Regions from separate parts of the Micromonospora sp. R77 genome, predicted to be linked through region 2. Evidence: predicted binding sites of a transcription regulator. Region 2 holds the regulator's gene; the other holds the start of a gene.
The links. The regulator HrcA, encoded in region 2, represses chaperone genes, less so after heat shock. The targets are predictions, from matches to a motif close to GGTTNGCACNCTCNNNNNGAGNGTGCNAACC.
Positions count from the first base shown of each region.

Region 1 (14,419 bases), 930 kb from region 2:
GTCGACCTCTGCCGGCGGGCGCTGGACCTGCCGGAGGACGCGGCCGAGGCGACGGCGGTGGTGGACACCCTCGCGGTGCGCGCGGCGGCGGACCGGCCGGTGGTGCTGGTCGGCGCGGTCCGGGGCACGGAGCTGGTCGGGGTGCTGATCGGCTCGGTCGCGCAGCGGGACCCGGGGCGCGGGCACGTCGACCTGCTGGCGGTGGCGCCGGCGGACCGGCGGCGGGGCATCGGACGGGCCCTGCTGGCGGCGGCGGAGCGGCGGCTCGCCGGGCTCGGCGCGGTCGAGCTGCTGCTGGCCGGCAACCCGCCGTACTACGCCTGGCCGGGCATCGACGTGCGCTACACGCCGGCCGTCTGCGCGGCGCTGCGGCTCGGCTTCCGGCAGGACCGTACCGCCTGGAACATGACCGCGGACCTGACCGCCGGCTCCGCGGCGTTGCGGCCGACGGAGGCCGCGGAGCGCCGCCTGGCCGACCAGGGCGTGACGGTACGCCGGGCCGGGCCGGCGGACCTGCCGGCGCTGACCGCCTTCGCCCGGTCCACCTTCGGCGGCTCGTGGGACGGCGAGCTGGCCGGCTCGGTGGGCCGGCCGGACGCCGGGGCGCACCTGGCGGAGCGCGACGGCGAGCTTCTCGGCTTCGCCGCCTACGGGTCGTCGCGGCCGAGCTGGTTCGGCCCGATGGGCACCGCCCCGGCGGCGGAGGGTTCCGGGATCGGCGGGGTGCTGCTGCGCCGCTGCCTGCGGGACCAGGCGGCGGCGGGCCACGGGTCCGCGCAGATCGGCTGGGTGGGGCCGGTGCCGTTCTATGCGGGCAGCGCGGGCGCCCGGATCGAGCGGGTGTTCTGGCTCTACCGGAAACCGATCGACGCAGCTCCGGCGTGACCGAAAGGCGAAAGGGATATAGGCGCTAATAGCGCCATTCCCCCGCGTCCGCCATCGACGGCCCCCTACGGTGCTGCGTAGAGGGAGGCAGCCATGACCACGGACGACGAACAGGCCGACGACCAGCCGGCGGGCTGGCCACCGGCCGGGGAGGTCACCGGCCGACTGCCGTTCGACCGGCTCGACTACGGCGACGCCGAACAACGCGCCGAACTGACCGACGTCGACGCGCCCGCCGCCGAGGAACCGCTGGAACTGGTCGACGAGCCGGTCGTCGTGCCACCGCCGTACGACCGCTCGCACAAGCGCCGCAACCAACGGCGGATACCGGGCTGACCGGCGGCTGCCACACCGACGCGGACGACGGAAAGGGGCGGACCGCTGACGCGGCCCGCCCCTTTCGGCGTACTGGGAGAGCTGGACTCAGAAGTCCATGTCCCCGCCACCCGGGCCAGCCGGGGCGGCCGGGGTCTTCTCCGGCTTGTCCGCCACGACGGCCTCGGTGGTGAGGAAGAGCGCCGCGATGGACGCGGCGTTCTGCAGCGCCGACCGGGTCACCTTGGCCGGGTCGATGATGCCCGCAGCCAGCAGGTCGACGTACTCGCCGCTGGCGGCGTTGAGGCCGTGCCCGGCGTCCAGGTTGCGGACGCGCTCGACGACCACGCCACCCTCGAGGCCGGCGTTGACGGCGATCTGCCGCAGCGGGGCGTCCAGCGCGATCTTGACGATCTGCGCGCCGGTCGCCTCGTCGCCGGTCAGGTCCAGCTTGTCGAAGGCGGTCTTGCCGGCCTGCACCAGCGCGACGCCACCACCCGGGACGATGCCCTCCTCGACGGCGGCCTTCGCGTTGCGGACGGCGTCCTCGATGCGGTGCTTGCGCTCCTTGAGCTCGACCTCGGTGGCCGCGCCGACCTTGATCACCGCGACACCGCCGGCCAGCTTGGCCAGGCGCTCCTGCAGCTTCTCGCGGTCGTAGTCGGAGTCGCTCTTGTCGATCTCGGCCCGGATCTGGTTGACCCGGCCCTGGATCTGCTCGGCGTCACCGGCACCGTCGACGATGGTGGTCTCGTCCTTGGTCACCACGACCTTGCGGGCGCGGCCCAGCATGTCGAGGCCGACGGCGTCCAGCTTGAGGCCGACCTCCTCGCTGATGACCTGGCCACCGGTGAGGATGGCGATGTCGGCGAGCATGGCCTTGCGGCGGTCACCGAAGCCCGGCGCCTTGACGGCGACCGACTTGAAGGTGCCCCGGACCTTGTTGACGACCAGGGTGGCCAGGGCCTCGCCCTCGATGTCCTCGGAGATGATCAGCAGCGGCTTGCCGGACTGCATGACCTTCTCCAGGATCGGGAGCAGGTCCTTCACCGACGAGATCTTGCTGTTGACGATGAGCAGGTAGGGGTCGTCGAAGACGGCCTCCATCCGCTCCGGGTCGGTCATGAAGTACGCGGAGATGTAGCCCTTGTCGAAGCGCATACCCTCGGTGAGCTCGAGCTCCAGGCCGAAGGTGTTGCTCTCCTCGACGGTGATGACGCCTTCCTTGCCGACCTTGTCCATCGCCTCGGCGATGATCTCGCCGACGGTGTTGTCACCGGCCGAGATGGAGGCGGTGGAGGCGATCTGCTCCTTGGTCTCCACGTCCTTGGCGAGCTTGAGCAGCTCCTCCGAGACGCTGGCGACGGCGGTCTCGATGCCCCGCTTCAGGGCCATCGGGTTGGCGCCGGCGGCCACGTTGCGCAGGCCCTCACGGACCAGGGCCTGGGCCAGGACGGTCGCCGTCGTCGTGCCGTCACCGGCAACGTCGTCGGTCTTCTTGGCGACCTCCTTGACCAGCTCAGCGCCGATCTTCTCGTACGGGTCCTCGAGCTCGATCTCCTTGGCGATGCTCACACCATCGTTGGTGATGGTGGGGGCACCCCACTTCTTCTCGAGCACGACGTTGCGGCCCTTGGGGCCGAGCGTCACCTTCACGGCGTCGGCGAGCTGGTTCATGCCCCGCTCGAGGCCGCGGCGCGCCTCTTCGTCGAACGCGATCATCTTGGCCATACGGCGTTGTCCTCCTGGACACTCACGGGCCACCCGAGTGTTGTGCCCCGGATGGGCCGCCTGGTGTACGCACCTTGGGGACGTCGCCACCTGGCGACGACGACGTCCTCCTCGGTCGGGCCGGACAGCCCGCGACGACCGGCCATGTGCCACCCGTGCGCCATCGAGACGCCCGTGCGGCCGTGGCCCTACCGCCCCGACCATTGGCACTCACCGTATGCGAGTGCCAATGACAGGTTTAGCACTCTCCCTTGCCGAGTGCAAGCACGATGGCCCGGGTCAGCCGAGTTCCGCGGCCAGTCGGGCGGCGTTCACCGGGCCCTCGTGGGCCCGCTGCTCGGCGTACGTGACGACCAGCCCGATCAGCTGCGCCACGTTGACCGGCACGACCACCACGGCCACCACCAGGGACACCGCCACGGCGCCCAGCGCCGTGCCCGAGGCGGACAACGGGTGCGCCCCGAACGGGAGCTGCCCGACCGACTCCAGCACGAAGCTGACCAGCGCACCGACCACGATCACCGCGGCGACCAGCGCGAGCCGGCCGAGCACCAGGCCGAACCGCTGGTGGAACATCCCGACCGAGCGACCGACCGGGTTCTGCCGCTCGAAGAGATAGACCGGGCCGACCAGCGCGAGGGCGAAGGCCGCGTAGATCCCCGGCAGCACGCAGAAGCAGACGCCGACCCCGATCAGCAGCGAGGTCACCAACGACCAGCCCCAGAGACCGAGGACCCGGCGCACCCCGTACCCGATCGCGGCCCCGAACCCGACCGGCTCGCCGGCCGCCTGCCGGGCGACCACCCAGGTGCCCGCCGCCCACCCCACGTTCTGCAGCAGGCCGAGCAGCAGGCTGGCGACGAGCACGGTGACGTAGAAGGCGAGCGCGTCGCGCAGGTAGCCGTCCGGCAGGACCGGCGCCCCGTCCGGCCCGGTCGTCGGCTCACCGGTCGGCGCGAGGGCGAGGCCGATCACCGAGACCACCGCGCCCGGCACCGCCTGGGTGAGCAGCATGATCGGCAGCAGCAGCCGCCACCCTCGGCGCAGCGCGCCGCCGACCCGGGAGAACCAGCCGCCGACACCGGCGTGCGGCGGCGTGACCAGCGGATCGGCCGGGTCCCAGCCCGGGCCACCGGGCTGCCAGACGTACGGCTGGCCGGGCATCGGCGGTTGACCCGGGTACGGCTGGCCCGGGTACGGCTGGCCGGGCATCGGCGGTTGACCCGGGTACGGCTGGCCGGGGTGGGCGCCGCCGGCCGCCGGCCAGGTCCACCCCGGCGGCTGCCCGCCCGGCTGGGCCGGGTACGCGGTCCCGGGCTGCCCGGGAGCGCCCGGCACGGCGTACCCCGGGTGGCCGGGCTGCGGAGGGCCGGCCGGTGGTGGTGGCGGGTCGGCCGGCAGGCCGGCGCCGGACGGCGCCGGGTCGGTCGGACCCGGCGGGGGCTGGTCGGACATGGACCCTCCTCAGCGGCAATGGCTGGAACGGCTCATGATCTTCCCCGGTACGCACCCGCACCGCAGCCCCGGATCCCCGGGTGGAGACGCCGCCCGCCGGGCGGCGAGCGGATCAGGCGATGACGCGGACGCGCTCGGCCTGCGGGCCCTTCTGCCCCTGGGCGATCTCGAACTCGACCCGCTGGCCGTCGTCCAACGCCTTGTAGCCGTCCATCTCGATCGCGGAGAAGTGGACGAAGACGTCCTGCCCGCCGTCGACGGCGATGAAGCCGTAGCCCTTTTCGGAGTTGAACCACTTCACGGTGCCCTGTGCCACGGTGCACTTCCTCACTCTGCGCGGCGTTCCACCAGCTCGGACGCCGCGCGGGGCCGCGCCCGGACCACCGTTCCGGCGATCGGCGACGGTCGCTGAACCGGGGATGCGAAATCGCACGCTACACGAGGAGTGACGGCCACGCACGACCCCAGATCGGGCATGTTCCGGCCCGATTCCGCGACCGGTACGACATGGACGGTCATGGTTGGAGTATGCATGCGGAATGACCAGCGCGACCGTCGGCCCGCCCGTCCGGACCACCACCGTCCGCCGGGTCCGCCCCCGCGACGCCGGCCGGATGCGGGCGCTCCGGCTGGAGATGCTCGCCGACTCACCGCTGGCCTTCCTGGAGACGGTCGCCGAGGCGGCGGCCCGCCCGCACGCCGAGTACGCCGCCCGGGTCGCGGCGGTCTCCACCGGCACCGGCGCGGCCCAGTTCGTCGCCGACCCCGGCGGACGGTTCGTCGGTCACGCAGGTGGCATCGCCGCCCCCGGCGAGCCCGCCGTGACGGTGGTCTACGCGGTCTACCTGACGCCCGCCTGGCGGGGCAGCGGACTCCTCGCCGACCTCGTCGAGGCGGTGGCCGCCTGGTCCCGGGAGTGCGGGCGCCCGGAGCTGATGCTGGAGGTGGTGGTCGGCAACGACCGCGCCTACCGGGCCTACCAGCGCCTGGGCTTCACCGACACCGGCGTACGCGTCCCCCACCCCCGCCTCCCCGCCCTGCACGAACTCCAAATGCGCCGCCGAGCCTGACCCACCCGGCGATCATGGACTTGTGGTGTCCGACTCGTCGGCTTCCGCCCGTTCCGCGAGCCGCCACAAGTCCATGATCGACGAGGTGGACCGGGTCAGGCGTGGCGGCGGGACTGCACGATGCGGAAGCGGTTCGCCACGTACGCGCCGTCGGTGAGGGCGGAGTTGGCGGCCGGGTTGGCGCCGCTGCCGTGGAAGTCGGAGAAGGCCGCCGACTGGTTGACGAAGACACCGCCGGTCAGGTTGCAGGACAGGTGCACCCCGGCGTCGATCGCCGCCGCCTCGGCCGCGTCCAGCACCGCCTCGTCGGTGGAGTAGACGGCCGCGGTCAGCGCGCCCTTCTCCCCCACCGTCGCGCGCAGGATCTCCAGGCTGTGCGCCGTGGAGTCGGTGGCGATGGCGAACGAGATCGGCCCGAACCACTCCCGCGAGTAGGTCGCCGTGTCGCCGGCGGCCAGCTTGACGATGGTCGGCGTACGGATCACCGCGCCGGGGAAGGCCGGGTGCTCGACGGTCCGCGACTCCAGCACCGGCTCGCCGACCTTGGTCACCTCGTCGAGGCGTTCCAGCACGCCGTCGTTGACGATCGCGCCGGTCAGCTCGACGCCACGCGCCGGGTCGGCGGTGAGCTTGCCGACCGCGCCGGCGATCCCGGCGGCCACCTCGTCGAAGCTCTTGTGCCCTTGGTCGGTCTCGATACCGTCCCGGGGGATCAGGAGGTTCTGCGAGGTGGTGCACATCTGGCCGCTGTAGAGGGTCAGCGTGAAGCCCAGGTTGCGGCACATCCCGGCGAAGTCGTCGGTGGAGTCGATCACCACCGTGTTCAGGCCGGCCTTCTCGGTGTAGACGGCGGCCTGCCGGGCGTTCGCCTCCAGCCAGTCGCCGTACTCGGTGGAACCGGTGAAGTCGACGATCTTCACGGCCGGGTGCAGGGCCAGCGTGGAGGCCAGCTTCTCGCCGGGGGCCTCGGGGGCGAGCTGGACCAGGTTCGGGTCGAAGCCGGCCTCGGCGAGCACCTGACGGGCGTACTTCACGGTGATCGCCAGCGGCAGCACGGCGCGCGGGTGCGGCTTGACGACCACCGGGTTGCCGGTGACCAGCGAGGCGAAGAGCCCCGGGTACGAGTTCCAGGTCGGGAAGGTGTTGCAGCCGATGACCAGCGCCACCCCGCGCGGGACCACGTGGAACGTCTTGGTCATCCGCAGCGGGTCGCCCTTGCCGGCGGCCTTCTCCCAGCCGGCCGTCCCCGGGTGCCGGGTCATCTCCGCGTACGCGTAGGCGACGGCCTCCAGCGCGCGGTCCAGCGCGTGCGCGCCACCGGCCTGGAAGGCCATCACGAACGCCTGGCCGCTGGTGAACTGCACCGCGTTGGCCAGCTCGAAGATGTGCTTGTGCAGCCGGTCCAGGATCTCCAGGCAGACCCCGACCCGGGCCTGCGGGCCGGCGTCGCGCCAGGCCGGCAGGGCGGCCGAGGCGGCGGCCACCAGCTGGTCGGCGGAGGCGTGCGGGTAGCGGACGTCCAGCGCCAGCCCGAACGGGCTCGCCTCGGTGGCGACCGTGTCGCCGTCCGTCGGCTGGTCCAGGGGGAAGTCGCCGTTCAGGTACGCCTCGAAGGCGGCCTTACCGTCGGCGGCGGCGGTCTCGCCGTAGACCCGAGGGCTGGGCGACTCCGGGTAGGCGGACCAGTAGCCCCGCTCCGTGATCGCGGTCAGCGCACGGTTCAGGGTGTCGGCGTGCCTGTCGTACAGGGGGTGCGGGGTCTCCGTCATGTCCGCCATCATGCAACAGGAAGCCACCAGATCAGTAGACCCGTGTCACATCTCAAACCGTCAACTGCCAGTCCGTCCAGGCGTCGACCGGCCGGAAGCCGAGCTGCTCGTTGATCGCCACCATGTGGTGGTTCTCGGCGGCGTTCCAGGTGTCGATCGCGCGCAGGGCGGGCTCGTGGTCCAGCACGTAGCGCAGATTGTCGATCTTGGTGAGCAGGCCGAGCCGGTGCCCCCGGTGCGGCGGGTCGACCAGGGTGATCTGCTGGTACGCGTGCCAGTCCGCGCTCGGACCGAGGTCGATCAGGGTCCAGGCCACCAGCCGGCCGGACTCCTCGTGCCGCACCGCGTGGTGGTAGCGGCGGCGGCCCCGCGCGTCCAGCGCCCGCTCGGTGCCCCGCAGCCGGGCCACGTCGACCTGCTCCGGCTCCCACTCCAGGTCACCCAGGGGCGCGTCGGTCATCAGCCGACCGTCGAGGTAGGCCACGTCGGCGGCGTACTCCTCGGGGGTGTCGCCCTGCCAGCGGACCGTGCGGTAGCCGACGGCGCGCGCCCGGGCCTCCGCGGCCAGGGCGTCGAGTACGGCATGGTCGAGCCGGCCGGTGTCGAGCCGGCGGCGCACCTCGGCGAGCACCGGCCGGGCGCCCGTCATGGCGGCGAACGCCGCAGGCGCCTCCGGGCGGGCGACTCCGTCCGGCAGCGCCGCGACGGTCATCCACGCCACCCGCTTGCGGCCGTCCTCGCGCAGCACCCGCAACCCGTGCTCGTGCAGGGCCCGGCCGACGCCCCGCCGACGCAGGTCGGGATGCACCACCAGCTCGGCGTTGGCGTTCTCGGTGTTGTCGAGCTGCGGCAGGTCCAGCCGGAGATAGCCGGCCGGTACGCCGTCCAGCCGGGCCAGCGCCCAGCGCGGCGCGTTGCCCGGCATCGGGTGGTGGATCCCGGCGTCGAAGCGCCGCCGGCAGAACGGCGGGAAGTCCGGCAGGTCGGCGGCGTTGGCCGCCGCGCCGATCCGGTACGCCTCGTCGATCGCGCCCCGGTCGGCGGCGTCGAACGGCGCGATCGTGATGCTCATGGGAGCGAGAGTGGTCGCAAACGGCGATCGGGGCCAGCGAATTTCGCTGACCCCGACGGCGACGTTGGTCGGGAGGGACGATCGCACAACGCCTCCGGCGTTGGGTCGTAAGAACTTAGAAAGTCTCCGGCGAAACGCCCTCCCGCACGGAGCATCTTGCGCCGTCCGAATCCTGCCGTCAAGTCCTTACCGGCGGGTTTTTCACACTCACAGCGAAACGCCAGTTACCCCCTGATGCGCCCGATCCCCCCTTCGGGCGATCCCACCCTCCCCCACCCAGCCAGTCGCCCCCGCCTCCCTCGTCGATCATGGAGGCGTGGCGGGCGACAAAACTCGCGAAAGCCGTCTCCCGGGCGCGACAAGTCCATGATCGACGCCGAGGGGGCGGGCGGGACGGGGCGGTGGGGGTGGGGGTGGGGTCAGGTGAGGAGGCCGGCGTCGCGGGCGGCGCGAAGGGAGGGCTTGATGCGGTGGGTGGGGCCGACCTCGGCGGCCACCGCGTCGAGGGTCTTGAGGCCCTCGCCGGTGTTGAAGACCACCGTCTCGGCGGCCGGGTCGAGCTTTCCGGACTCGACCAGCTTGCGCAGGACCGCCACGGTGACGCCGCCTGCGGTCTCCGCGAAGACCCCGGTGGTACGGGCCAGGTCACGGATGCCGGCGCGGATCTCGTCGTCGTCGGCGTACTCCATCCAGCCGCCAGTGCGGCGGACCGCCTCCAACGCGTAGAGGCCGGCGGCCGGGTCGCCGATGTTCAGCGACTTGGCGATGCCGGTGGGCTTGACCGGGGTGATGGTGTCGGTGTCCGCGTGCAGCGCGGTGGCGATCGGATTGCAGCCGGCCGACTGGGCGCCGAACACCTTCCAGCCACCGGCCGGCGCCTCGACCAGGCCGATCTCGACCAGCTCGGCGAACGCCTTGTCGATCTTCGTGAGCAGTTCGCCGGAGGCCATCGGGATCACCACCTGGGCGGGGATCCGCCAGCCGAGCTGCTCGGCCACCTCGTACCCGAGGGTCTTGGAGCCCTCCGCGTAGTAGGGCCGGACGTTGACGTTGACGAACGCGGTGTCCTCGAACTCGTCGGTCTCCACCAGCTCACCGCAGAGCCGGTTCACGTCGTCGTACGAGCCGTCGATGGCGACCAGCTCGCCGCCGTAGACAGCGGTGGTGACGACCTTGCCCTGCTCCAGGTCGCTGGGGATGAAGACCACCGACGGGACGCCGGCCCGGGCGGCGTGTGCGGCGACCGAGTTGGCCAGGTTACCGGTGGAGGCACAGGCGTACCGGGTGAAACCGAGCGCCCGGGCGGCGGTCAGCGCCACCGAGACCACCCGGTCCTTGAACGAGTGGGTCGGGTTGGCACTGTCGTCCTTCACCCAGAGCGGACCGGTGAGGCCCAGCTCGGCGGCGAGGTTCGGGGCGGCGACCAGCGGGGTGAGGCCCGGGTCGACGGTCACCCGGGTGGCCGGGTCCTGGCCGGCCGGCAGCAGGGCCGCGTACCGCCAGATGCTGTTCGGGCCGGCCTCGATCTGGGCGCGGGTGACGGTGGCCAGGGCGGCGGTGTCGTAGTCGACCTCCAGCGGGCCGAAGCACTCGTAGCAGGCGTGCTGCGCGGCGAGCGGGTAGCGCGCCGAACAGGCGCGACAGACCAGGGCACGGGCCGGGCTGAGGGTGGTGTCGATGCCGGTGGCGGCGGGAAGCGTCGACGTCATGTCGAGGAGGTCCTCTCATCTTTCCCCGCATCGCACCCTGCGACGGGGACGGAATTGGCACCTGCCCACGCGGCTCGTCGTCGAGCGTGCGGGTGGTTGCCGGGGCGTCGTCGGGCCGTATCCCTCAGCCCCTCTGGATGAGGTATTCAGTTGTACCGCCGAGTCTAAGCACTCCGTCCACCACCGCCACCCGCGGTTCCCACGCTGTGAGCCACCTGACCCGCACCGCGCACCCACCGGCCCGGAAGCCGCAGCACCGCTCACCGCGGTGCGGTGGGGTCGGGGGTCAGCGGGCGGCCACGGCGAGGGGGTCGACGACCGCCGGGCGGTCGGTGACGGCGCTGGGAGCAGGCGCGCGTGTGGCGTCGGGAACGGCGCGGGACCGGGTCACCAGGTTCGCGGCGACCAGGGCGGCGATGGTCAGGGCCGCACCGACCAGCTCCACCACGCCGGGCCGGTAGCCGCGCGCGGTCTGCACCACGAAGGTGGTCACCGGGACCAGGTTCATGAAGAGCGCGGCGTCCGCCGCGCCCAGCCGGCGGACCCCGGTGTTCCACGCGAGCACCGCGAGCACGGCGGCGACCAGCACGGCGTACGCCAGCTGCGGGGCGACCGCGACGAGGTCGGCGGCGGCGGGCGCGTGCTGGACGCCGGTACGGTCGGCGACGGCGCTGGCGACGAGCATCGCCACGGTGCCGGCGACCGCGGTCAGCGTGGTGTAGCGCAACGGGGACCAGTCGGCGAACCGGCTCGCTCCGTGGGTGTAGACGGCCCAGCCGAGCACCGCGCCGATCATCAACAACCCGCCGACCCCGAACTGACCGAGCCCGTCGAGCCGACCCCGGGTGATCACCAGGCCGACACCGAGCAGGGCGAAGAGCGAGACCACCAGCAACGCCGGCCGGGGTCGTACGCCGTCCCGCACCCAGCGGACCAGCTGGGTGACCAGCGGCACGGTGGCGACGAAGAGGGCGATCTGCTGCGGGGCGGCGTGCCCGAGGGCCAGGTTGGTGAGCACGTTGAAGCCGGCGAAGCCGAGCACCCCGAGCACCACCACCTCGACCGCCCGGCCACCGGAGCGCAACGCGCCGGGACCCTCCCGGAGCAGCAGGAGCGCGACCAGGACGGCGGTGGCGAGCAGGTAGCGGACGGTGGTGAGGTTCAGCGGGTCGACCCGGGTGAGGGCGCTGGCCAGGACGGGGAACATGACGCCCCAGCTGAGCACGGCGAAGAGCGGGAAGGTGGCGTGACGAGAGCGCATCGCAGCTCCAATGTTCGAGTATCGTCGAACCAACGACGCCGACTCTAGGAGCTTGTTCGACGAAAGTCGAACAACGGTTACACTGGTCACATGGAGCTGCACGAGCCCGAGCTGCGCGACGTACCGGTCACCGCCGTCCTGGCGGCGTTGGCCGACGAGGTCCGGCTGCAGATCGTGCGGACCCTCGCCGGGGGTGGCGAGCACGTCTGCGGCACCTTCGAGCTGGGCATCTCCAAGGCCACCCGGAGCCACCACCTGAAGGTGCTGCGCGAGGCGGGACTGACCCGGACCCGGGTCGCCGGCACCAGCCGGTACGTCCGACTGCGCCGCGACGAACTGGACCGCCTCTATCCCGGCCTGCTCGATGCGGTCCTCGCCGCACCCCACCGCCCCTGAGGGCTGAGCCCCGGCGGGGAACGTCCCTTCCCCGCCGGGGCTGACCGCGGCACGGCGTGGCCGGTCAGGCCGGCACCGAGGAACGCGGGGCCGGTCGGGGGCCGGCGGTGGCGGTCCGGCTGCGCCGGAGCACCGCGTCCAGCGCCCAACTGCCCGGGCCGAGGACCGCGATCAGCACGAACGCCCAGCAGAAGAGGACCGCCGGCTCGCCGCCGTTGCGGATCGGCAGCAGCCCTTCGGGCTGGTGCACGGTGAAATAGGCGTACGCCATGGAACCGGAGGCGAGGAGGGCGGCGGGGCGGGTGAGGAGCCCGACGAGCACCAGCGCACCGCAGACCGCCTGGATCAGCGCCGCCCACCAGCCCGGCCACTGCCCCGCCGGCACCGCGTGGCCGGTGCCCCGGTTGCCGCCCAGGACGCCGAGCAGCGACGAGAGGCCGTGACAGAGGAAGAGAAGGCCGACGACCATGCGGTACAGGGAGAGGGCCGGACCGTTCAGCCGGTCGAGACTCATGATGCCTCCATTGATGGGGATGAATGGATTTCTCATCATGGGGCACGTAGACATAGAAGTTAATAGATTCCTTGTGGATGGGAAGGCGTCCCGGTGGCACCGGCTCAGTACGGTGCGGGCACCTTCCCCGAGAGAGGACCCCCCGCCCATGCGCCGGACCCTGCCGAGCCTCGCGACCCTCGCCCTGGTCGGTCTGCTGACCGCCTGTGGAGGCGACTCCGGCCCGGTCGCCTCCGCGGTCACCACGGTCACCCCGCCGGCCGACACCCCGACCGCCGCCGCGACCACCTCCGACGCCACGCCGACCACCCCTGACGAGACGCCGAGCAGCACCACGGCCGCGCCGGTGGCCACCACCAAGGCCCCCGCCCCGAAGCCGGTGCCGGCCACGGTGCCGGCGCTCACCTGCAAGCAACTCGCCGGGGCGCACGTCGGCAGCGCGAAGGTGAAGTTCAACGGCTACCCCGACTACATCCCGCTGCTCGACGGCATCTGGAACGGCGAGGACGGGGCGAGCGTCGAGCTGCAGAAGCCGTGCGGCATCGGCGACTTGGACGGCGACAAGGCCGCCGACGCGGTCGGCGTGGTGACGTTGCGGGCCGGTGGCGTCGGACAGTTCTGGACCGTCGTGGTGTGGCACAACTCGGCCGGCAAGCCGGCCTACCGGACCCTGGTCGACCTCGGCGACCGCAACCCGGTCACCTCGATCAGCGTGAGCGGGCAGCGGGCCACCGTGGTCTGGCTGACCCGCAGCGACGGCCGGAGCATGGCCGAGCTGGACATCAAGCGGACCACGGTCTACCAGCTCGCCGGAACCGCGCTGACGGAGGTCGGCCACACCGACGCCGCGTACACCCCCTGACGTCGTGGGCGGTGACGGCCGGGGCGTCCGCGCCGGCCCCACCGCGCCCACCGTCCGCGCGCCGACCTCAGCTGGTGATGTCCTTGCGGGTGAAGCGCCAGAAGGCCAGCCCCCAGAACAGCGTGGCGTAGCTGACCGCCGAGATGGTGCCGCGCACCACGTCGTCGGTCTGCACCGGGGTGGAGAGCAACCCCAGCCAGGCGCTGGCGTAGTGGGTCGGCAGGAAGGCGCGCAGCGCGCCCAGCGCGGTGATCTGGTCCAGGATGCTGGAGAGGATCCAGAGCAGCACCGCACCGCCGACCGCGCCCAACGCGGCGTCCGTCGTCACCGAGAGCAGGAACGCCAGGCCGGCCACCACCAGGAGTACGACCGCCAGATAGCCGAGCACCGCCAGCAGCCGGAGCAGCCCGTCGGTCGGGGCCAGCTCGGCGGAGACCTGGCTGCGCAGCGGCGACCAGCCGTACCGGAGGGTGCCGGCGAGCAGGGCGGTGCCGGCGAGCAGCAGCAGCGCCAGCGCCGAGTACGCGAGCGCCACCACCAGCTTCACCGTGAGCAGCCGGGCCCGGGGCACCGGGACCGCCAGCAGGTAGCGCAGGCTGCCCCAGCTCGCCTCGCTGGCCACCGTGTCCCCGCAGAACAGCGCCACCACCACGACCAGCAGGAACGACGCCGACACGAAGATCGAGAAGAGGGTGAAGTTGAGCCCGCCCGAGGTGGCCAGGTCGACCAGGCTGGCGAACTCGTTGCGCCCGTTGTCGCCGTCGTTGCCCGAGTCGAACTGGAAGGCGACCAGGATGATCAGCGGCAGCAGCACCATGAACCCGAGCGCCAACTGGGTACGCCGCCGCGACGCCTGCCGGCGGAACTCCGCCCGGAACGGCAGCGTCACCGACGGCCGGTAGCCGACCGCCGCCCCACCCGGACCGACCGGGTCCGTCGTCGAGCCGACCGAAGAGCCCGCCATCACCGGTCACCGCTTCCCCGAGAGTTCTCGCCCACCAGGGCGAGGAACGCGTCCTCCAGGCGGCGCCTCGGCACCACCCGGTCCACCCCGATGCCGGCCCGTACCAGCTCCGCCACCACGTCGCTGCGTGGCGTGCCGTTGGTGTCCACCACCAGGCCGCCGTCGCCGTCGGGCAGCACCCGGACGCCGTGCAGCCGGTCCAGCACCGTCCGGGCGGCGTCCGGGTCGGAGACCTCGAAGAGCACGCTCGGCGACTCACCGACGATCTCCTCGACCGGGCCGGACGCCACGATCCGCCCCTTGTTCACCACCACCGCGTGGGTGCAGGTCTGCTCCACCTCGGCCAGCAGGTGGCTGGAGACCAGCACCGCCCGGCCGTCGGTGGCGTACCGCTGGAGCACCCGGCGCATCTCGGC
Region 1 is NZ_JALDST010000001.1:2,287,573-2,301,991, forward strand. It holds gene MRQ36_RS10575 (GNAT family N-acetyltransferase) at 1-885, shown strand, start outside; gene MRQ36_RS10580 (hypothetical protein) at 979-1,221, shown strand; gene groL (chaperonin GroEL) at 1,309-2,931, opposite strand; gene MRQ36_RS10590 (hypothetical protein) at 3,211-4,386, opposite strand; gene MRQ36_RS10595 (cold-shock protein) at 4,499-4,702, opposite strand; gene MRQ36_RS10600 (GNAT family N-acetyltransferase) at 4,926-5,456, shown strand; gene paaN (phenylacetic acid degradation protein PaaN) at 5,552-7,225, opposite strand; gene MRQ36_RS10610 (GNAT family N-acetyltransferase) at 7,278-8,297, opposite strand; gene thrC (threonine synthase) at 8,717-10,006, opposite strand; SAM riboswitch class I at 10,019-10,150, opposite strand; gene MRQ36_RS10620 (DMT family transporter) at 10,293-11,267, opposite strand; gene MRQ36_RS10625 (helix-turn-helix transcriptional regulator) at 11,358-11,663, shown strand; gene MRQ36_RS10630 (DoxX family protein) at 11,728-12,177, opposite strand; gene MRQ36_RS10635 (hypothetical protein) at 12,326-13,039, shown strand; gene MRQ36_RS10640 (ABC transporter permease) at 13,107-14,003, opposite strand; gene MRQ36_RS10645 (alpha/beta fold hydrolase) at 14,003-14,419, opposite strand, start outside.
Region 1: groL (chaperonin GroEL) is a predicted target of HrcA. The motif match lies at 3,133-3,163, and genes of this name have one in related genera.

Region 2 (14,419 bases):
CCGAGACCGCCGGGATCCGGCCCTGCGCCTGGGCCTGCGCCACCATCCGGCCGAGCCGGTCGTGCACCGTGATCATGAGGGCAGTCTAGGGCCGCGTCAGCGGCAGAGCATCGGGCCGAGCGGCGCGCCGCCGAGCAGGTGCGCGTGCACGTGGAAGACCTCCTGGCCGCCGTACGGGCCGGTGTTGAACATCAGCCGGAACCCGTCGACGGTCAGCCCCTCCTCCTCGGCCACGAGGGCGGCGGTGGCGAGCACCTCGCCGGCCAGGCCGGGATCGCCCTGGGCGAGGGTCGCCACGTCGGCGTAGTGCTCCTTCGGGATGACCAGCACGTGGGTGGGCGCCTTGGGGTCGATGTCCCGGAAGGCGAGGGTCGTGGCGGTCTCCCGCACGACGGTGGCCGGGATCTCTCCCGCGACGATCCGGCAGAACAGGCAGTCGGTTCCCATCCGGGCAGTGTAAGGAAGGGCCCCCTGTTAACGCCTTCTGCATAGTAAGGGGCCCTTGTTAACGCCGTGCCGGGCTGCGGCAGGATGGCGGCCATGGCGGGACGGGCGGTACTGGTGACGGGGGCCTCGCGCGGCATCGGCAGCGCGGTGGCGAGGGTGTTCGCGGCGGGCGGGGACCGCGTGGCGGTGCACCACCGCGACTCCGCCGAGCTGGCCGAACGGGTACGCGCCGACCTGCCCGGCGACGGGCACGTGGTGGTCCGCGCCGACCTCGCCGACCCGGACGCCGTCCGGGCGATGGTGGACGAGGCCGCCGAGCGCCTCGGCGGGCTGGACGTGCTGGTCAACAACGCCGGTGTCTACGGCCCCCGGGAGCTGCCGCACCCGGTCTTCGGCAACACCTACGAGCAGTGGCGCGAGCAGTGGCGGCTGGTGCTGGAGACCAACCTCACCGGCGCCGCCAACGTCACCTGGTGCGCCGCCCAGCACATGCGCGAGCGGGGCGGCCGGATCGTCAACGTCTCCTCGCGGGGTGCCTTCCGGGGCGAGCCGGAGCAGCCCGCGTACGGGGCGAGCAAGGCGGGGCTGAACGCGCTCGGTCAGTCGCTGGCCCTGGCCCTGGCCCCGTACGGCATCGCGGTGGCCACGGTCGCCCCCGGCTTCGTCGAGACCGACATGACCACCACCCACCTGGCCGGCGAGCGGGGCGACGCGATCCGCGCCCAGAGCCCCTTCAACCGGGTGGCCCGCCCGGCGGAGATCGCCGCCGCCGTGCACTGGCTGGCCAGCCCCGAGGCCGAGTGGGCCTCGGGCACCATCGTCGACCTCAACGGCGCCTCCTACCTGCGCAGCTGACGCCGCAGGGGCACGCTTCCGCCGGCGGCTCCGGGCACGCCGGCGAGGGGCCCGGAGACGACGGACCCCGCGGGCTACCAGCGGTCGAGGCGGGCGGAGAGGACGCTCAGGGCGGCGACGCCGGCCGTGGAGGTACGCAGCACCGACGGGCCCAGCCGGACGGGGCGGGCACCGGCCTCCCGGAAGGCGGCAAGCTCGGCCGGCGCGATCCCGCCCTCGGGGCCGACCACCAGGACGATCTCCCCCGTCGCGGGCAGCTCGGCGGTGGTCAGCCGCTCCTCGGCCTCCTCGTGCAGCACGAACGCGGTGGCGGCCCCGGCGATCCGCCGGACCACGGTGCGGGTGGACTCGTCGGGCGCACCGGCCACCACCGGCAGCCACGCCCGGCGGGCCTGCTTGGCCGCCTCCCGGGCGGTGGCGGCCCACTTCTCCCGGGCCCGTACGCCCCGCTCACCGCGCCACTGCGCCACCGAGCGGGACGCCGCCCAGGGCACGATCTCGTCCACGCCGACCTCGGTCATCGCCTGCACGGCCAGCTCGCCCCGGTCACCCTTGGCGATGCCCTGCACCACCACGAGCCGCGGGACGGACGCGTCGACGTACCCCCGAGAGGTGAGCCGGACGTCGAGGGTGCCCTTGCCGGCGGCGGTGACCACGGCGGCGGCCGTGCCACCCCGCCCGTCGGCGAGGAGCAGCTCCTCGCCGACGCGCAGCCGCTGCACGTCGGCGGCGTGGTGCCCCTCGGGACCGTCCAGGGTCAGCGTGTCACCGGTGGGCAGCGCCTCGACCAGGAACAGCGGCGCCGACACCTCAGGGGTGCCCGTTGAAGGCGTCGCGCATCCGGGAGAAGAAGCCACCCTGCTTGGTCAGCTCGGCGACCTCCTCGCCCCGGGTCTTGGCGAAGTCGCGCAGCATCTTCTCCTGGTCGGCGTCGAGCTTCGTCGGGGTCCGCACGTCCAGGTGGACATAGAGGTCACCCCGGCCGGTGCCGCGCAGGTGCGGTACGCCCCGGGCGCGCAGCCGCAGCGTGCTGCCCGGCTGGGTGCCGGCCTTGACGTCGACCGTCTCCTCGCTGTCGAGGGTCTTGATGGTCAGCCGGGTGCCGAGCGCGGCGGCGGTCATCGGCACGGTGACCCGGCAGTGCAGGTCGTCGCCCTTGCGGGAGTAGACGTCGTGCGGCCGCTCGTGGATCTCCACGTAGAGGTCGCCGGCCGTGCCGCCGCCCGGGCCCACCTCACCCTGCTGGGCCAGCCGGATCCGCATGCCGTCCTCGACCCCGGCCGGGATCTTGACGGTCAGCGAGCGGCGGGTCCGCACCCGGCCGTCACCGGCGCAGGTCGGGCAGGGGTGCGGGATGGTGGTGCCGTAGCCCTGGCAGACCGTGCAGGGCCGGGCGGAGACCACCTGGCCGAGGAAGGTCCGCTGCACCGACTGCACCTCGCCCCGGCCGCCGCACGCCTCGCAGGTGGCCAGGTGGGTGCCGGCCGCGGTGCCGGCGCCGGAGCAGGTGGTGCAGAGCACCGCGGTGTCGACGGTGATCGGCGCCTCGACGCCGAACGCGGTCTCGTGCAGGTCCAGCTCCAGCCGCAGGATCGCGTCCGCGCCCGGCCGGGTCCGTGGACGGGGCCCCCGGGCACCGCCGGCCGCCCCGCCGAAGAAGGCGTCCATGATGTCCTGGAAACCGACGAAGGGTCCCGCGCCGCCCGGTCCCCCGGGGCCGCCGGCACCGCCGCCGCCCGGGGCGAGCGGGTCGCCACCCAGGTCGACGATCTGCCGCTTCCGGTCGTCCGAGAGGACCTCGTACGCCGCGTTGATGTCCTTGAACTTCTCCTGTGCCTCCGGGTCCGGATTGACGTCCGGGTGGAACTGCCGCGCCAGCTTGCGGTAGGCGCGCTTGATCTCGTCGTCGGAGGCCTCCCGGTTCACACCGAGAATGCCGTAGTAGTCCCTGGCCACTGCGTTCCGTGTCCTCATGTTCGTCTCGCGTTGCACCGGTCGTCGGCCGGAGCCGGCCGTCGGCCCTGACTGGTCAGTTCTGGGCCAGCAGCTCGCCCACGTAGCGTGCCACGGCCCTCACCGTGGCGATCGTGCCGGGGTAGTCCATCCGGGTGGGACCCAGCACACCCAGGCCGCCGAGGGCGGTCGAGCCCGGGCCGTACCCGGTGCTGACCACCGAGGCGGCCCGCAGGTTGTCGATCTCGTTCTCGTCGCCGATCAGCACCCGGGTGGTGGTGGACTCCGCCTCGCCGATCAGCTTGAGCATCACCACCTCCTCCTCCAGCGCCTCCAGGATGGGGCGCAGCGAGCCCTGGAAGTCGAGCAGTCCACCCCGGGTGAGGTTGGCGGTGCCGGCCAGCGCGATGCGCTCCTCGTGCCGCTCGACGAGGGTCTCCAGCAGCACGGTCGACAGCGTGGTCATCGCCCCGCGCAGGTGCGGCACGGCCTCGTCGACCAGCGCCTGGACCAGCGGCGGGGTCTCCGACAGGCGGCTGCCGACCAGCTTCTCGTTGACCAGCCGGCGCAGGTCGGTGACGTCGTCGGCGGGGATCGGCGCGGGCAGCTCGACCAGCCGCTGCTCGACCCGCCCGGTGTCCGCGATCATGACCAGCATCAGCCGGGTGGTGGAGATCGGCACCAGCTCCAGGTGACGCACCGAGGAACGGGCCAGCGACGGGTACTGCACGACGGCGACCTGGCGGGTGAGCTGGGCCAGCAGCCGGACCGTGCGGTGCACCACGTCGTCCAGGTCGACCGCGCCGACCAGGAAGCGTTCGATGGCGCGGCGTTCGGCCGGGCTGAGCGGCTTGACCCGGGACAGCCGGTCGACGAAGAGCCGGTAACCCCGGTCGGTGGGCACCCGGCCGGCACTGGTGTGCGGCTGCCGGATGTAGCCCTCCTCCTCCAGCACCGCCATGTCGTTGCGCACCGTCGCCGGGGAGACGCCGAGCTGGTGGCGCTCGACGAGGGCCCTGCTCCCCACCGGTTCCTGGGTGGCGACGTAGTCCTCGACGATCGCGCGCAGCACGGCGAGCTTGCGGTCGTCGAGACCCATCTCCCACCTCCTGGCGCACTCCTGGCACTCGACTGTAGCGAGTGCCAGTCTACGTCGGTGCCCCCGCCGACGCGATGATCAGCGACGGACCTCCGGTGCGGCACCCCCGACGTCGACACACCAGAGCCGATCAGCCGGACATCCCGGGCGGTGTCGCTCTGGCGCCTGCTTGCCACCGGCCCCTACCGTGGCGTCCATGACTGAACCACCTCGCCCGCCCGGAGCGGGGGACCCCGGCGCCCAGCCGGACCCGACCGCGCCGTACGGCTCGTCGGAGCCACCCACCGCACCACTGTCCGGGGCACCGGGCGGCGCCGGGTATCCCCCGCCCGGTGGCTATCCGCCGCCCACCGGCGGTCAGCCGCCGTCGGGCGGCTACCCCCCGCCGGGCGGCTACCCGCCGCCGAACGCCGGCTACCCGACCGGCGGCGCGTACGGCGCCCCCACCGGCGGCTACGCCAACAACGACGACAAGACCTGGGCCCTGGTCGCGCACTTCGGCGGTGCCGCCGGCGCGCTGATCAGCTTCGGCCCGCTGGGCTTCGTCGCCCCGCTCATCGCCTACCTGGCCCGTGGTCAGCAGTCGCCGACCGTCCGGGCGCACGCCCTGGCCGCGCTGAACTTCCAGATCCTCTGGTCGATCATCGCGTTCGTGCTGCTCTTCGTGAGCTGGTGCCTGCTCTTCCTGCCCAGCATCGCGGTCGTGGTGATCCAGATCCTGTTCGGGATCATCGCCGGCATGAAGGCCAACGAGGGTCAGCCCTACCGCTACCCGATGTCCGCGAACTTCATCAAGTGACACCGGCCCGGCCGGCCCACGGGGTCGGCCGGGTCCCCGGGCGGTCAGGCCAGCAGGTCGCGGACCACCGCGTCGGCCAGCAACCGCCCGCGCAGGGTGAGCACCGCCCGCCCCGCCGCGTGGTCCGGCGCGGCCAGCAGGCCGTCGGCCAGGGCACGGGCCGCAGCCGCCCGGCCCGCGTCGTCCAGCACCGCCAGCGGCAGCCCCGACGCGAGCCGCAGCCGCAGCATCACGTCCTCCATGTGCGCCTCGTCGGGCGTGAGCAGTTCCCGGGCCAGGCCGGGTGACTCCCCCGCCGCCAGGCGCTTCGCGTACGCGGTGGGGTGCTTGACGTTCCACCAGCGGACCCCGCCGACGTGGCTGTGCGCCCCCGGCCCGAGGCCCCACCAGTCGGCACCGGTCCAGTAGAGCAGGTTGTGCCGGCACCGGGCCGCCTCGGAGCGGGCCCAGTTGGACACCTCGTACCAGGAGAAGCCGGCCGCGTCGAGGGCGGCCTCCGCGGCCAGGTAACGGTCCGCCGCCACGTCGTCGGAGGGGTACGGCAGCTCGCCGCGCCGCATCCGCGCCGCGAGCCGGGTGCCGTCCTCCACGATCAGGGCGTACGCGCTGACGTGGTCCACGCCCGCCGCCACCACCTGCGCGAGCGAGGCGGCGAAGTCGTCGGCGCTCTCCCCCGGCGTGCCGTAGATCAGGTCCAGGTTGACGTGGTCGAAGCCGGCCTCCCGGGCTTCCCGGGCGGCCTCGGCGGCCCGGCCGGGGCGGTGCCGGCGGTCGAGCACCGCCAGCACCCCGGGCGCGGCGGACTGCATGCCCAGCGAGATCCGGGTGTAGCCGGCCGCCCGCAGCGTCCGAAGCGACTCGGGCGTGACCGACTCGGGGTTGGCCTCGGTGGTCACCTCGGCGTCGGCGGCCAGCCCCCAGGTGCGGTCGATCCCGTCCAGGATGCGGGCCAGGTCGTCGGCGGACAGCAGGGTCGGCGTGCCGCCGCCGACGAAGACGGTGTCCACCCGCCGCGGCGGGGTGTCGCCGAGCACCCGACCGGCCAGCGCCAGCTCGGCCAGCACCGTGTCGGCGTACGACTCGCGGTCGGCGCCGCCGCCCAGCTCGGCCGAGGTGTAGGTGTTGAAGTCGCAGTAGCCGCAGCGGCTGGCGCAGAACGGCACGTGCACGTACACGCCGAAACCGCGCGCGCCGACCGAGGTCAGGGCGGTGGCGGGCAGCGCACCGTCGACGGGGACGGTCTCGCCATCTGGAAGGACGCCGGGCATGGCCACTAGTGTGCCCGGCATGACCTCTCCGGACGCTCTCGTGCGGGTCGCCACGGCCCGTGGGGTGACCACCCTCACCCTGGACAGCCCGCACAACCGCAACGCGCTCTCCACGCCGCTGATGACCGAGCTGCTGGCCGGGCTGGCCGCCGCGGTCGCCGACGACACCGTCCGGGCGGTCGTGCTGGACCACACCGGCCCGGTCTTCTGCTCCGGTGCCGACCTCAAGGAGACCGCCGCCGCGTACGCCAGCGGGACCGTGCCGGCCGGCATGCTCGGCGACGTCCTGGCGGCGGTGTGGGAGTGCCCGAAGCCGGTGCTGGCGAAGGTGGCCGGGCCGGCCCGGGCCGGCGGGCTGGGCCTGATCGCGGCGGCGGACCTGGCGGTCTGCGCGCAGGAGGCGACGTTCGCGTTCACCGAGGTCCGGATCGGCGTGATCCCGGCGGTCATCTCGGCGACCGTGCTGCCCCGGCTGCACCCACGGGCCGCCGCCGAGCTCTATCTGACCGGCGACACCTTCGACGGCCGGCGGGCCGCCGAGATCGGCCTGGTCACCGCGGCGGTGCCGGCCGACGGGCTGGACGCCGCCGTGGCCCGCTACTGCGACTCCCTGGTACGCGGCGCGCCGGGTGCGCTGACCGGCGCGAAGGAGTTGCTGCGCCGGCCGGCCACCACCGACCTGCGCGCGGAGATCGCCGAGTTGGCAACGCTCTCCACCGGGTACTTCCTCTCCGACGAGGGCCGCGAGGGCGTCCTGGCCTTCCGCGAGAAGCGATTGACTCGATGGGTGGCCGCTCTCGATGGTGGTCGAGGAGAGAGTGCGGGGTAGGAGCGTCGGCGGTCGGCCGGGTGGGAGGTAGGAGGGTCGGCGGCCGGGCGGGCGCGAGGTGGGCGGGTCGGGGCGCGGTCCGCAGCGGGTCGGTGACACTGCGGGAGGGGGCCGGTCGGACGACCCGGACGGTGTGTCGGGGGACGTACTCTTGGCGGACGGTCGAACAGGGGGTGCGGGTGCGAAGTCGGGCAGTCGTGGCAGCCGGCGTGGCGGTGGCGGTCGTCGCCCTCCTCGGGATCTGGTTCGTGGTCCGGCAGCTCGGGCCGCACCTCACCCTGCCCCTGGCCAGCCGCACCTGCACGGTGCAGGCCGACGGCCGGGTGGTGCTCGGCGCGGACCAGATGGCCAACGCGGCCACCATCGCGGCGATCGGCATGCAACGCGGGATGCCCGAGCAGGCCGTGGTCGTGGCGCTGGCCACCGCCTACCAGGAATCGCACCTGAAGAACATCGGCCACGGCGACCGGGACTCGGTGGGGCTGTTCCAGCAGCGGCCGAGCCAGGGCTGGGGCACCGCCGAGCAGATCCAGGACCCGCGCTACGCGGCGGCCCGGTTCTATGCCGCGCTGAAGAAGGTCAAGGGCTGGCAGGGGATGCGGGTCACCGAGGCCGCGCAGCGGGTGCAGCGGTCGGCCTACCCGGAGGCGTACCAGAAGTGGGCCGACGAGTCGCAGGTGCTCACCCGGGCCCTGCTCGGCGACGCGACCGGCGCGGTGGCCTGCACGGTGGGCCCGACGCCGACGATGCGTGGCGCGGCGGCCGCCGCCGCGCTGACCCGCGGTCTCACCCTGGACTGGGGGCTGCCCGAGGCGGCGGCCGACCCGACCGGGCTGGCCGTGCCGGCGTCGGACGCCCGCAACGGCTGGCGGTACGCCCACTGGCTGGTCTCGCACGCCGGCGACCACGGGGTGAAGCGGGTGCGCTTCGGTGACCTGGAGTGGACCGCCCGGCAGGGCACCTGGGCGAAGGCGCGCGGCGACGATCGGGCCGGCACCGGGCAGGTCCTGGCCGAGGTCTTCGCCGACGTCTAGCCGGCGGTCGCCGCCGGGCCAGGGTGGGCGAGCCGACGGCGGGCCTTCTCCCGGATCCGGTCCGGCAGGCCGGGGGCGTCGAGCAGCCGGGGCAGCAGGTCCGGCTCCAGGGTCGTCGCCCGGAACACCTCGCCGATGGTCACCCCGTGCGCGGGGCGCTCCACCACCTCGACCGGGTCGCCCGCGGTGACCTCGCCGGCCCGCAGCACCCGCAGGTAGGCCCCGGGCGCGGCCCGGACGGTGAACCGCTTGATCAGGTCCGGCACCCCCCAGAAGCCGGCGAACGTGGTGCACGGACTGCGCGGCTTGGTGACCTGGAGCAGAGCCGAGCCGACCGCCCACTGCTCGCCGATCACCGCTCCGGTGACGTCGACCGCGTAGGTGGTGAGGTTCTCCCCGAAGGCACCCGGTCGGATCTCGCGGCCGAGTTCGGCCGCCCACCAGCCGGCGTCCTCCTCGGCATAGGCGTAGACGGCCTGGTCGGCGGCGCCGTGGTGGGCCCGCTCGCCGATGAAGTCGCCGGCCACCCCGTCGGGCCGCAGCAGCACCGGGCCGTCGACCGGTCGCTTGTCGATGCCGCTGCGGCCGCTCGCGTCGCCCGCCCACGCCGCCTCGGTCACCGCACCGACGTTCACCGTCACCAGTCTCCCCGCCATGCCGCTCAGCCTAGTCGGCGAGCCAACCGGAATTCGCCCCCGGAAAGTACTTGCCCGATCGGAAAGTGAGGCGTTTACTTTCCAATCAGGCAAGTACTCGTCCCGCCCTCAAGGAGGCTGTCATGCCCGAGCCGGCCGTCTCTCCCGCCGCCGCCGCGGCGGCGCTCACCGAACTCCACGTCCGCCGCGACCAGGCGGTCACCGCCGCCCTGGTGCCCCGCTGGTACTGGGCGGCCGTCGGCGCCCTCATGGTCGCCTTCACCGCCGCCGTCGAGACGCACCGCCCGTGGGTGGTCGCCGTCGGCTCCGTCGGATACGCCGCCGCCCTCGGCGCGCTGATCGCCGTGGTGGTGCGGCGGCACCGCGCGCAGGTACGCACGTCGCTGCTCGGCGCGCGCGGCGCCGTCACCATCGTCGGCTTCGTGTTCGCCCTGGTCGGGCTCGGCCTGGTCACCGGCTTCGCCGCCGCGGCGCTCAACGTCCCCTGGCCGGCGACCACCGGCGCCACGATCACCGGGATCACCATGGCGCTGACCGGGCCCCGGCTGATGCGCTACCTTCGCGGCGTGATGACCGCCCGGCCGATCGGCAGCGGCCGGTGACCGCTCCCCGGTTCGACGAGCTGATCCACGCGCCCACCCGGCTGTCGCTGGTGGGCCTGCTCGCCGCCACCGAATGGGCCGAGTTCCGTTATCTGCGCGACGAGCTCGGGCTCTCCGACTCGGCGCTGTCCAAGCAGCTCAGCGTCCTGGAGCAGGCCGGTTACGTCGAGGTGCGCAAGGGCTTCGTCGGCAAGCGGGCGCGCACCTCGGTGCGGTTGAGCCGGCACGGACGCGGCGCGTTCGACGGCCACGTCGCCGCGCTCCAGGAGATCGTCGCCCGGGCCGGCGCGACCCTGGTCCCGCCCGGGGCCTGACGGGCGGCCGGCGGCCCCCGTCAGGCCCGGTCAGCCCTTGACCGCGCCCGCGACCAGCCCGGAGACCATCCGGCGCTGGACCAGCAGGAAGAAGACGATCACCGGGAGGGTGAAGAGGGTGGACGCCGCCATCACCGAGCCCCAGGCCGTGTCGTCCCGGCCGAAGAAGAACGTCATCGCCACCGGCAGGGTGTAGCGGCTCTGGTCGTTGACGAAGGTCAACGCGAAGATCAGCTCGTTCCAGGCGGTGATGAAGGAGAAGATGCTGGTGGCGACCAGACCGGGCGCGACCAGCGGGAAGAGGATCCGGCGGAAGGTCTGCGCCCGGCTCGCGCCGTCGATCGCCGCCGCCTCCTCCAGCTCCTTCGGCACCGCCGCGACGAAGCCGCGCAGCATCCACACCGCGAACGGCAGCGAGAAACCGAGGTACGTCAGGATCAGGCTGGGCAGGGTGTTGTAGAGCCCGAGCCGCTGGATCATCAGGAAGAGCGGGATGACCAGCGCCTCCAGCGGGATCATCTGCACCACCAGCAGCAGGATCAGGAACGTGGTCCGCAGCCGGAACCGGAAGCGGGCCACCGCCGTCGCGGCGAGCAGCGCCACCAGGCCGCTGAGCAGCACCGTCGACACCGCCACCAGGACGCTGTTGAGGAAGAAGTCGACGAACGTCACGCCCGGGATCAGGTTGCCGGTCAGGATCTCCCGGTAGTGCTCCAGGGTCGGCTGGGCCGGCACCGGACGCGGCGTGCTGGAGAAGATCTCCCGGTTGGGCTTCAGCGAGGTCGCGACCATCCAGTAGACCGGGAAGGCCGCGAAGAGCGCGACCAGCAGGCCCGCGCCGTTGAGGGCGAACTTCTTCACGACTCGTCCTCCTGCCGCAGCACCATGCGGACGTAGACACCGGTCACGACGAGCAGGATCAGGGTCAGGATGACCGCGATCGACGCGCCCAGGCCGTACTTGGGCGGCGGCGAGAACGCCTCCGCGTACGAGTAGATGGAGAGCATGAAGGTCGAGCGGTCCTGGGTGCCGCCGGCCAGGACGAACTGCTGGGTGAAGACCTTGAAGTCCCAGATGGTGGAGAGCACCACCAGGATGCCGAAGACCGGCCGCAGCATCGGGAAGGTGACCGACCAGAAGACCCGCCACGGGCCGGCGCCGTCGACCCGGGCCGCCTCCTGCAACTCGCTCGGTACGCTCTTCAGCCCGGCCAGCACACTGACGGCGATGAACGGGAACGAGTGCCAGACCACCACCAGGGTGAGGATGGAGAAGAACAGCAGCGGGTCGTTGAACCAGCCGTAGCCGGTCCAGTCGCTGCGCCCGAAGAGGCTGGTGGAGAGGCCGTCGGGCAGCTTGTTGAACAACCAGGTGACCAGCCCACTGGTGTCGTCGAAGATCCACTTCCAGACGATGGTGCCGGTCAGCGCCGGGGTGGCCCAGGCCAGCATGACGCAGCTGGCGACGAAGGTGGCCATCCGCTTGCCGAGCCGGTTGAGCAGCAGCCCGACCAGGGTGCCCAGGATCATCGTCAGCACCACGTTGGCCGCGGCGAAGAGCACGGTGTTGCGCAGCACCGTACGGAAGAACGGGTCACCGAGGATCTGGGCGTAGTTGTCCAGGCCCACCCAGGGCCACTCGCGGTCGCCGCGCAGCTGGCGGACGCTGTTGAGCTTGAAGAACGACATGCCGACGACTTCGCCGAGGGGCCACAGCAGCAGCACCCCGATGATCACCAGGCAGGGCAGCAGGAGCAGGTACGGGAGGCGGTCGACGCGGGGCCGCCGCCGCGCGGGGGTCTCCCGCGCGGCGGCCGTCCCGGTGCTCTCGGTCAGGACACTCACTTGGCGTTGAGGATGCTTTCCATCTCGGTGGCCGCGTCGGCGGTGGCCTTCTCGACCGTCTTCTGCCCCTTGATCACCGAGCTGTTCATCGCCTGGGTCACCGTCTTGGTCCGGCTCACCTCGACCCACTTCGGGGTCAGCGGCGTCAGCTTGGTGTTCTGCATGCTGGTCGCGAAGGCGGCCATCACCTTGTCGTTGGCGTAGTTCCCGCCGCTGACCAGGTCCTGGTAGACCGGGAAGAAGTTCAGGCTGCTGGCGAACTCCTGGTCCTTCTGCTTGCTCAGCAGCACGGTCAGGTAGTCCCAGGCCAGGTCCTGCCGCTTGCTGTCCTTCCAGAGCGCGATGTCGGAGCCGCCGGCGAAGGCGGGCGCCGGCTTGCCGTCCGGACCGGGGATGGGGAACGTGCCCCACACCTTCTCGATGTCCGGGTTGTCCTTCTTCATCGCGCCGCCCTGCCAGCTGCCGGCGAAGGCCATCGCGGCCTTACCGGTGGCGAACTGGGTCCGGGCGTCGACCTCGTTCCAGCCGGCGGCGGCCGGCGGGGCGACCTTGTGCACGGTCACCAGATCGGTCCAGAACTTGACGGCCTTCTGGGCCTCCGGCGTGTTGTAGCCGGACTTCCAGGTGTCGCCGTCCTTGGTGGCGATCTCCGCGCCGGCACCCCAGAGGAAGGAGTAGAACGGCAGCTCGGAGTTGCCGGGCAGGGCGATGCCGTAGGTGCCGGGCTTCTTGGCCTGGACGGTCTTCGCGGCGGTGACCAGCTCGTCCCAGGTCGTCGGCGGCTTCACGCCGGCCTCGGCGAACCAGTCGGTGCGGTAGTAGATGGCCCGCACGCCGGCGTACCACGGGACGCCGTACTGCTTGCCGTCGAGCTGGGCGTTCTGCACCAGGCCGGGGAGGATGTCCTTCCCCTCGGACCAGCCCTTGAACTTGTCGGTCACGTCGGCGAGCGCCTCCTGCGCCGCCCAGCCCTGGGTCTCGGTGTTGCCCAGTTCGGTCACGTCCGGTCCCTCACCGCCGGCGAGCGCCGCCTGGAACTTCTTCGGCGCCTCGAGCCAGGGGATGTACTGGACGACCACGTCGGTCTCCGGGTGCTTCTTCTTGAACTCGGTCTCGACACCGTCGAGGAACTTCGTCTGGGCGTCACCCCCCTCGCCCATCATCCAGACCGTCAACTTGCTGTTGTCGGCGGCCTTGTCGTCATCACCGGAGCCACCGCAACCGGCGAGCACCATCGCGGCCGAGGCCACGATGGCGGTGACCGGAGCCAGCCGCTTCCACCTGTTCACGCCATATCTCCCTCGGGCCGTTTGGCACTAACCTTCTCCGCCGCACCTTAGTAGGAAAAATTCCTTTACGACAGGGGGAGGCGGCGACGACCGGGCGAGGCGACCGTATCGCAGCCGCCAGGGGCGCGGGCAAGGGTGCTTTACCGGCCGACCGAGGGCGTTTCGGGCAGCACGAAACGACGCGGGCGCCCGACCGTGGAGGTCGGACGCCCGCGTCGGTGGTTCAGGGGTGCGTCAGTAGCGCGAGACGCTCCGGCGGCGACCCACACCGGCCACCAGGGCCACGGCGATGGCGGCGAAGAGGACCTGCAGGAGCAGCTCCCGCCAGTCGATGCCGGCGGTGTCGGCGAAGCCGGACGCACGGGCGACGATGGTGCCGAGCAGAGCGGCGCCGACGCCGATCAGCATGTGCAGCCACATCGGCATGTTCTGGCGGCCCGGCACGACCAAACGGCCCAGAGCGCCGACGATGAGACCAACGATGAGCGCGGTGATGATGCCCCAGACGGTGAGCTCCACGGTCGCTCCTCCTCCTCAGATGTTTTCACACGATCTGTGTGGTTGCTGTCGTGACCGCTAAGTTCCCGACCCGCAGAAAATCCAAACCGACTCCGGTGACGAACTACGCAACAAGTCTGTGACCAGCACTGTCATCGCTCCCACGGGAGCCCCGCACCACCCGCACGGCATCGAACCACTCGAATCCCGTGCCAGCGCGGGCATCGATGTCGCCCACCGCCTCCCAGCCTCCCGAGGCGCCGCGGAGGACGGCAATCGCCCCGGGACCGACGACGGGCCCGGGGCGGAACGCGAAACGGGCGCCCGACCGTGGAGGTCGGACGCCCGCGTCAGCGGTTCAGGGTGCGTCAGTGGTGCGTGACGCTCCGGCGGCGACCCACACCGGCCACCAGGGCCACGGCGATGGCGGCGAAGAGGACCTGCAGGAGCAGCTCCCGCCAGTCGATGCCGGCGGTGTCGGCGAAGCCGGACGCACGGGCGACGATGGTGCCGAGCAGAGCGGCGCCGACGCCGATCAGCATGTGCAGCCACATCGGCATGTTCTGGCGGCCCGGCACGACCAGGCGACCCAGAGCGCCGACGATGAGACCAACGATGAGCGCGGTGATGATGCCCCAGACGGTGAGCTCCACGGTCGCTCCTCCTCCTCAGATGTTTTCACACGATCTGTGTGGTTGCTGTCGTGACCGCTGAGTTCCCGACGCGCCGAAAATCCAAACCGACTCGACGCCCGGGACGGTCCCGGATGTCGATGCCCGGCCACCGCGTCGATTGACCCTGTCGCGCGAAAACAGCAGGTGGAGAGCATTCCGGCCACGCCCGGGGCAGGGCCGCCGAGCCAAGAAAAAATTCTCCGCGTACGCGAGGAAAAAGCCGGCGCCCCGCCGGTGCGGACCGGTCGGTCCGCTCCG
Region 2 is NZ_JALDST010000001.1:1,358,040-1,372,458, forward strand. It holds gene MRQ36_RS06080 (serine hydrolase) at 1-76, opposite strand, end outside; gene MRQ36_RS06085 (histidine triad nucleotide-binding protein) at 97-447, opposite strand; gene MRQ36_RS06090 (SDR family NAD(P)-dependent oxidoreductase) at 541-1,302, shown strand; gene MRQ36_RS06095 (16S rRNA (uracil(1498)-N(3))-methyltransferase) at 1,377-2,111, opposite strand; gene dnaJ (molecular chaperone DnaJ) at 2,113-3,258, opposite strand; gene hrcA (heat-inducible transcriptional repressor HrcA) at 3,332-4,354, opposite strand; gene MRQ36_RS06110 (DUF4870 domain-containing protein) at 4,551-5,153, shown strand; gene hemW (radical SAM family heme chaperone HemW) at 5,198-6,421, opposite strand; gene MRQ36_RS06120 (enoyl-CoA hydratase-related protein) at 6,441-7,250, shown strand; gene MRQ36_RS06125 (hypothetical protein) at 7,424-8,284, shown strand; gene MRQ36_RS06130 (MOSC domain-containing protein) at 8,281-8,940, opposite strand; gene MRQ36_RS06135 (hypothetical protein) at 9,063-9,542, shown strand; gene MRQ36_RS06140 (transcriptional regulator) at 9,539-9,856, shown strand; gene MRQ36_RS06145 (carbohydrate ABC transporter permease) at 9,887-10,717, opposite strand; gene MRQ36_RS06150 (carbohydrate ABC transporter permease) at 10,714-11,700, opposite strand; gene MRQ36_RS06155 (sugar ABC transporter substrate-binding protein) at 11,697-12,989, opposite strand; gene MRQ36_RS06160 (GlsB/YeaQ/YmgE family stress response membrane protein) at 13,224-13,508, opposite strand; gene MRQ36_RS34345 (MYXO-CTERM sorting domain-containing protein) at 13,846-13,983, opposite strand.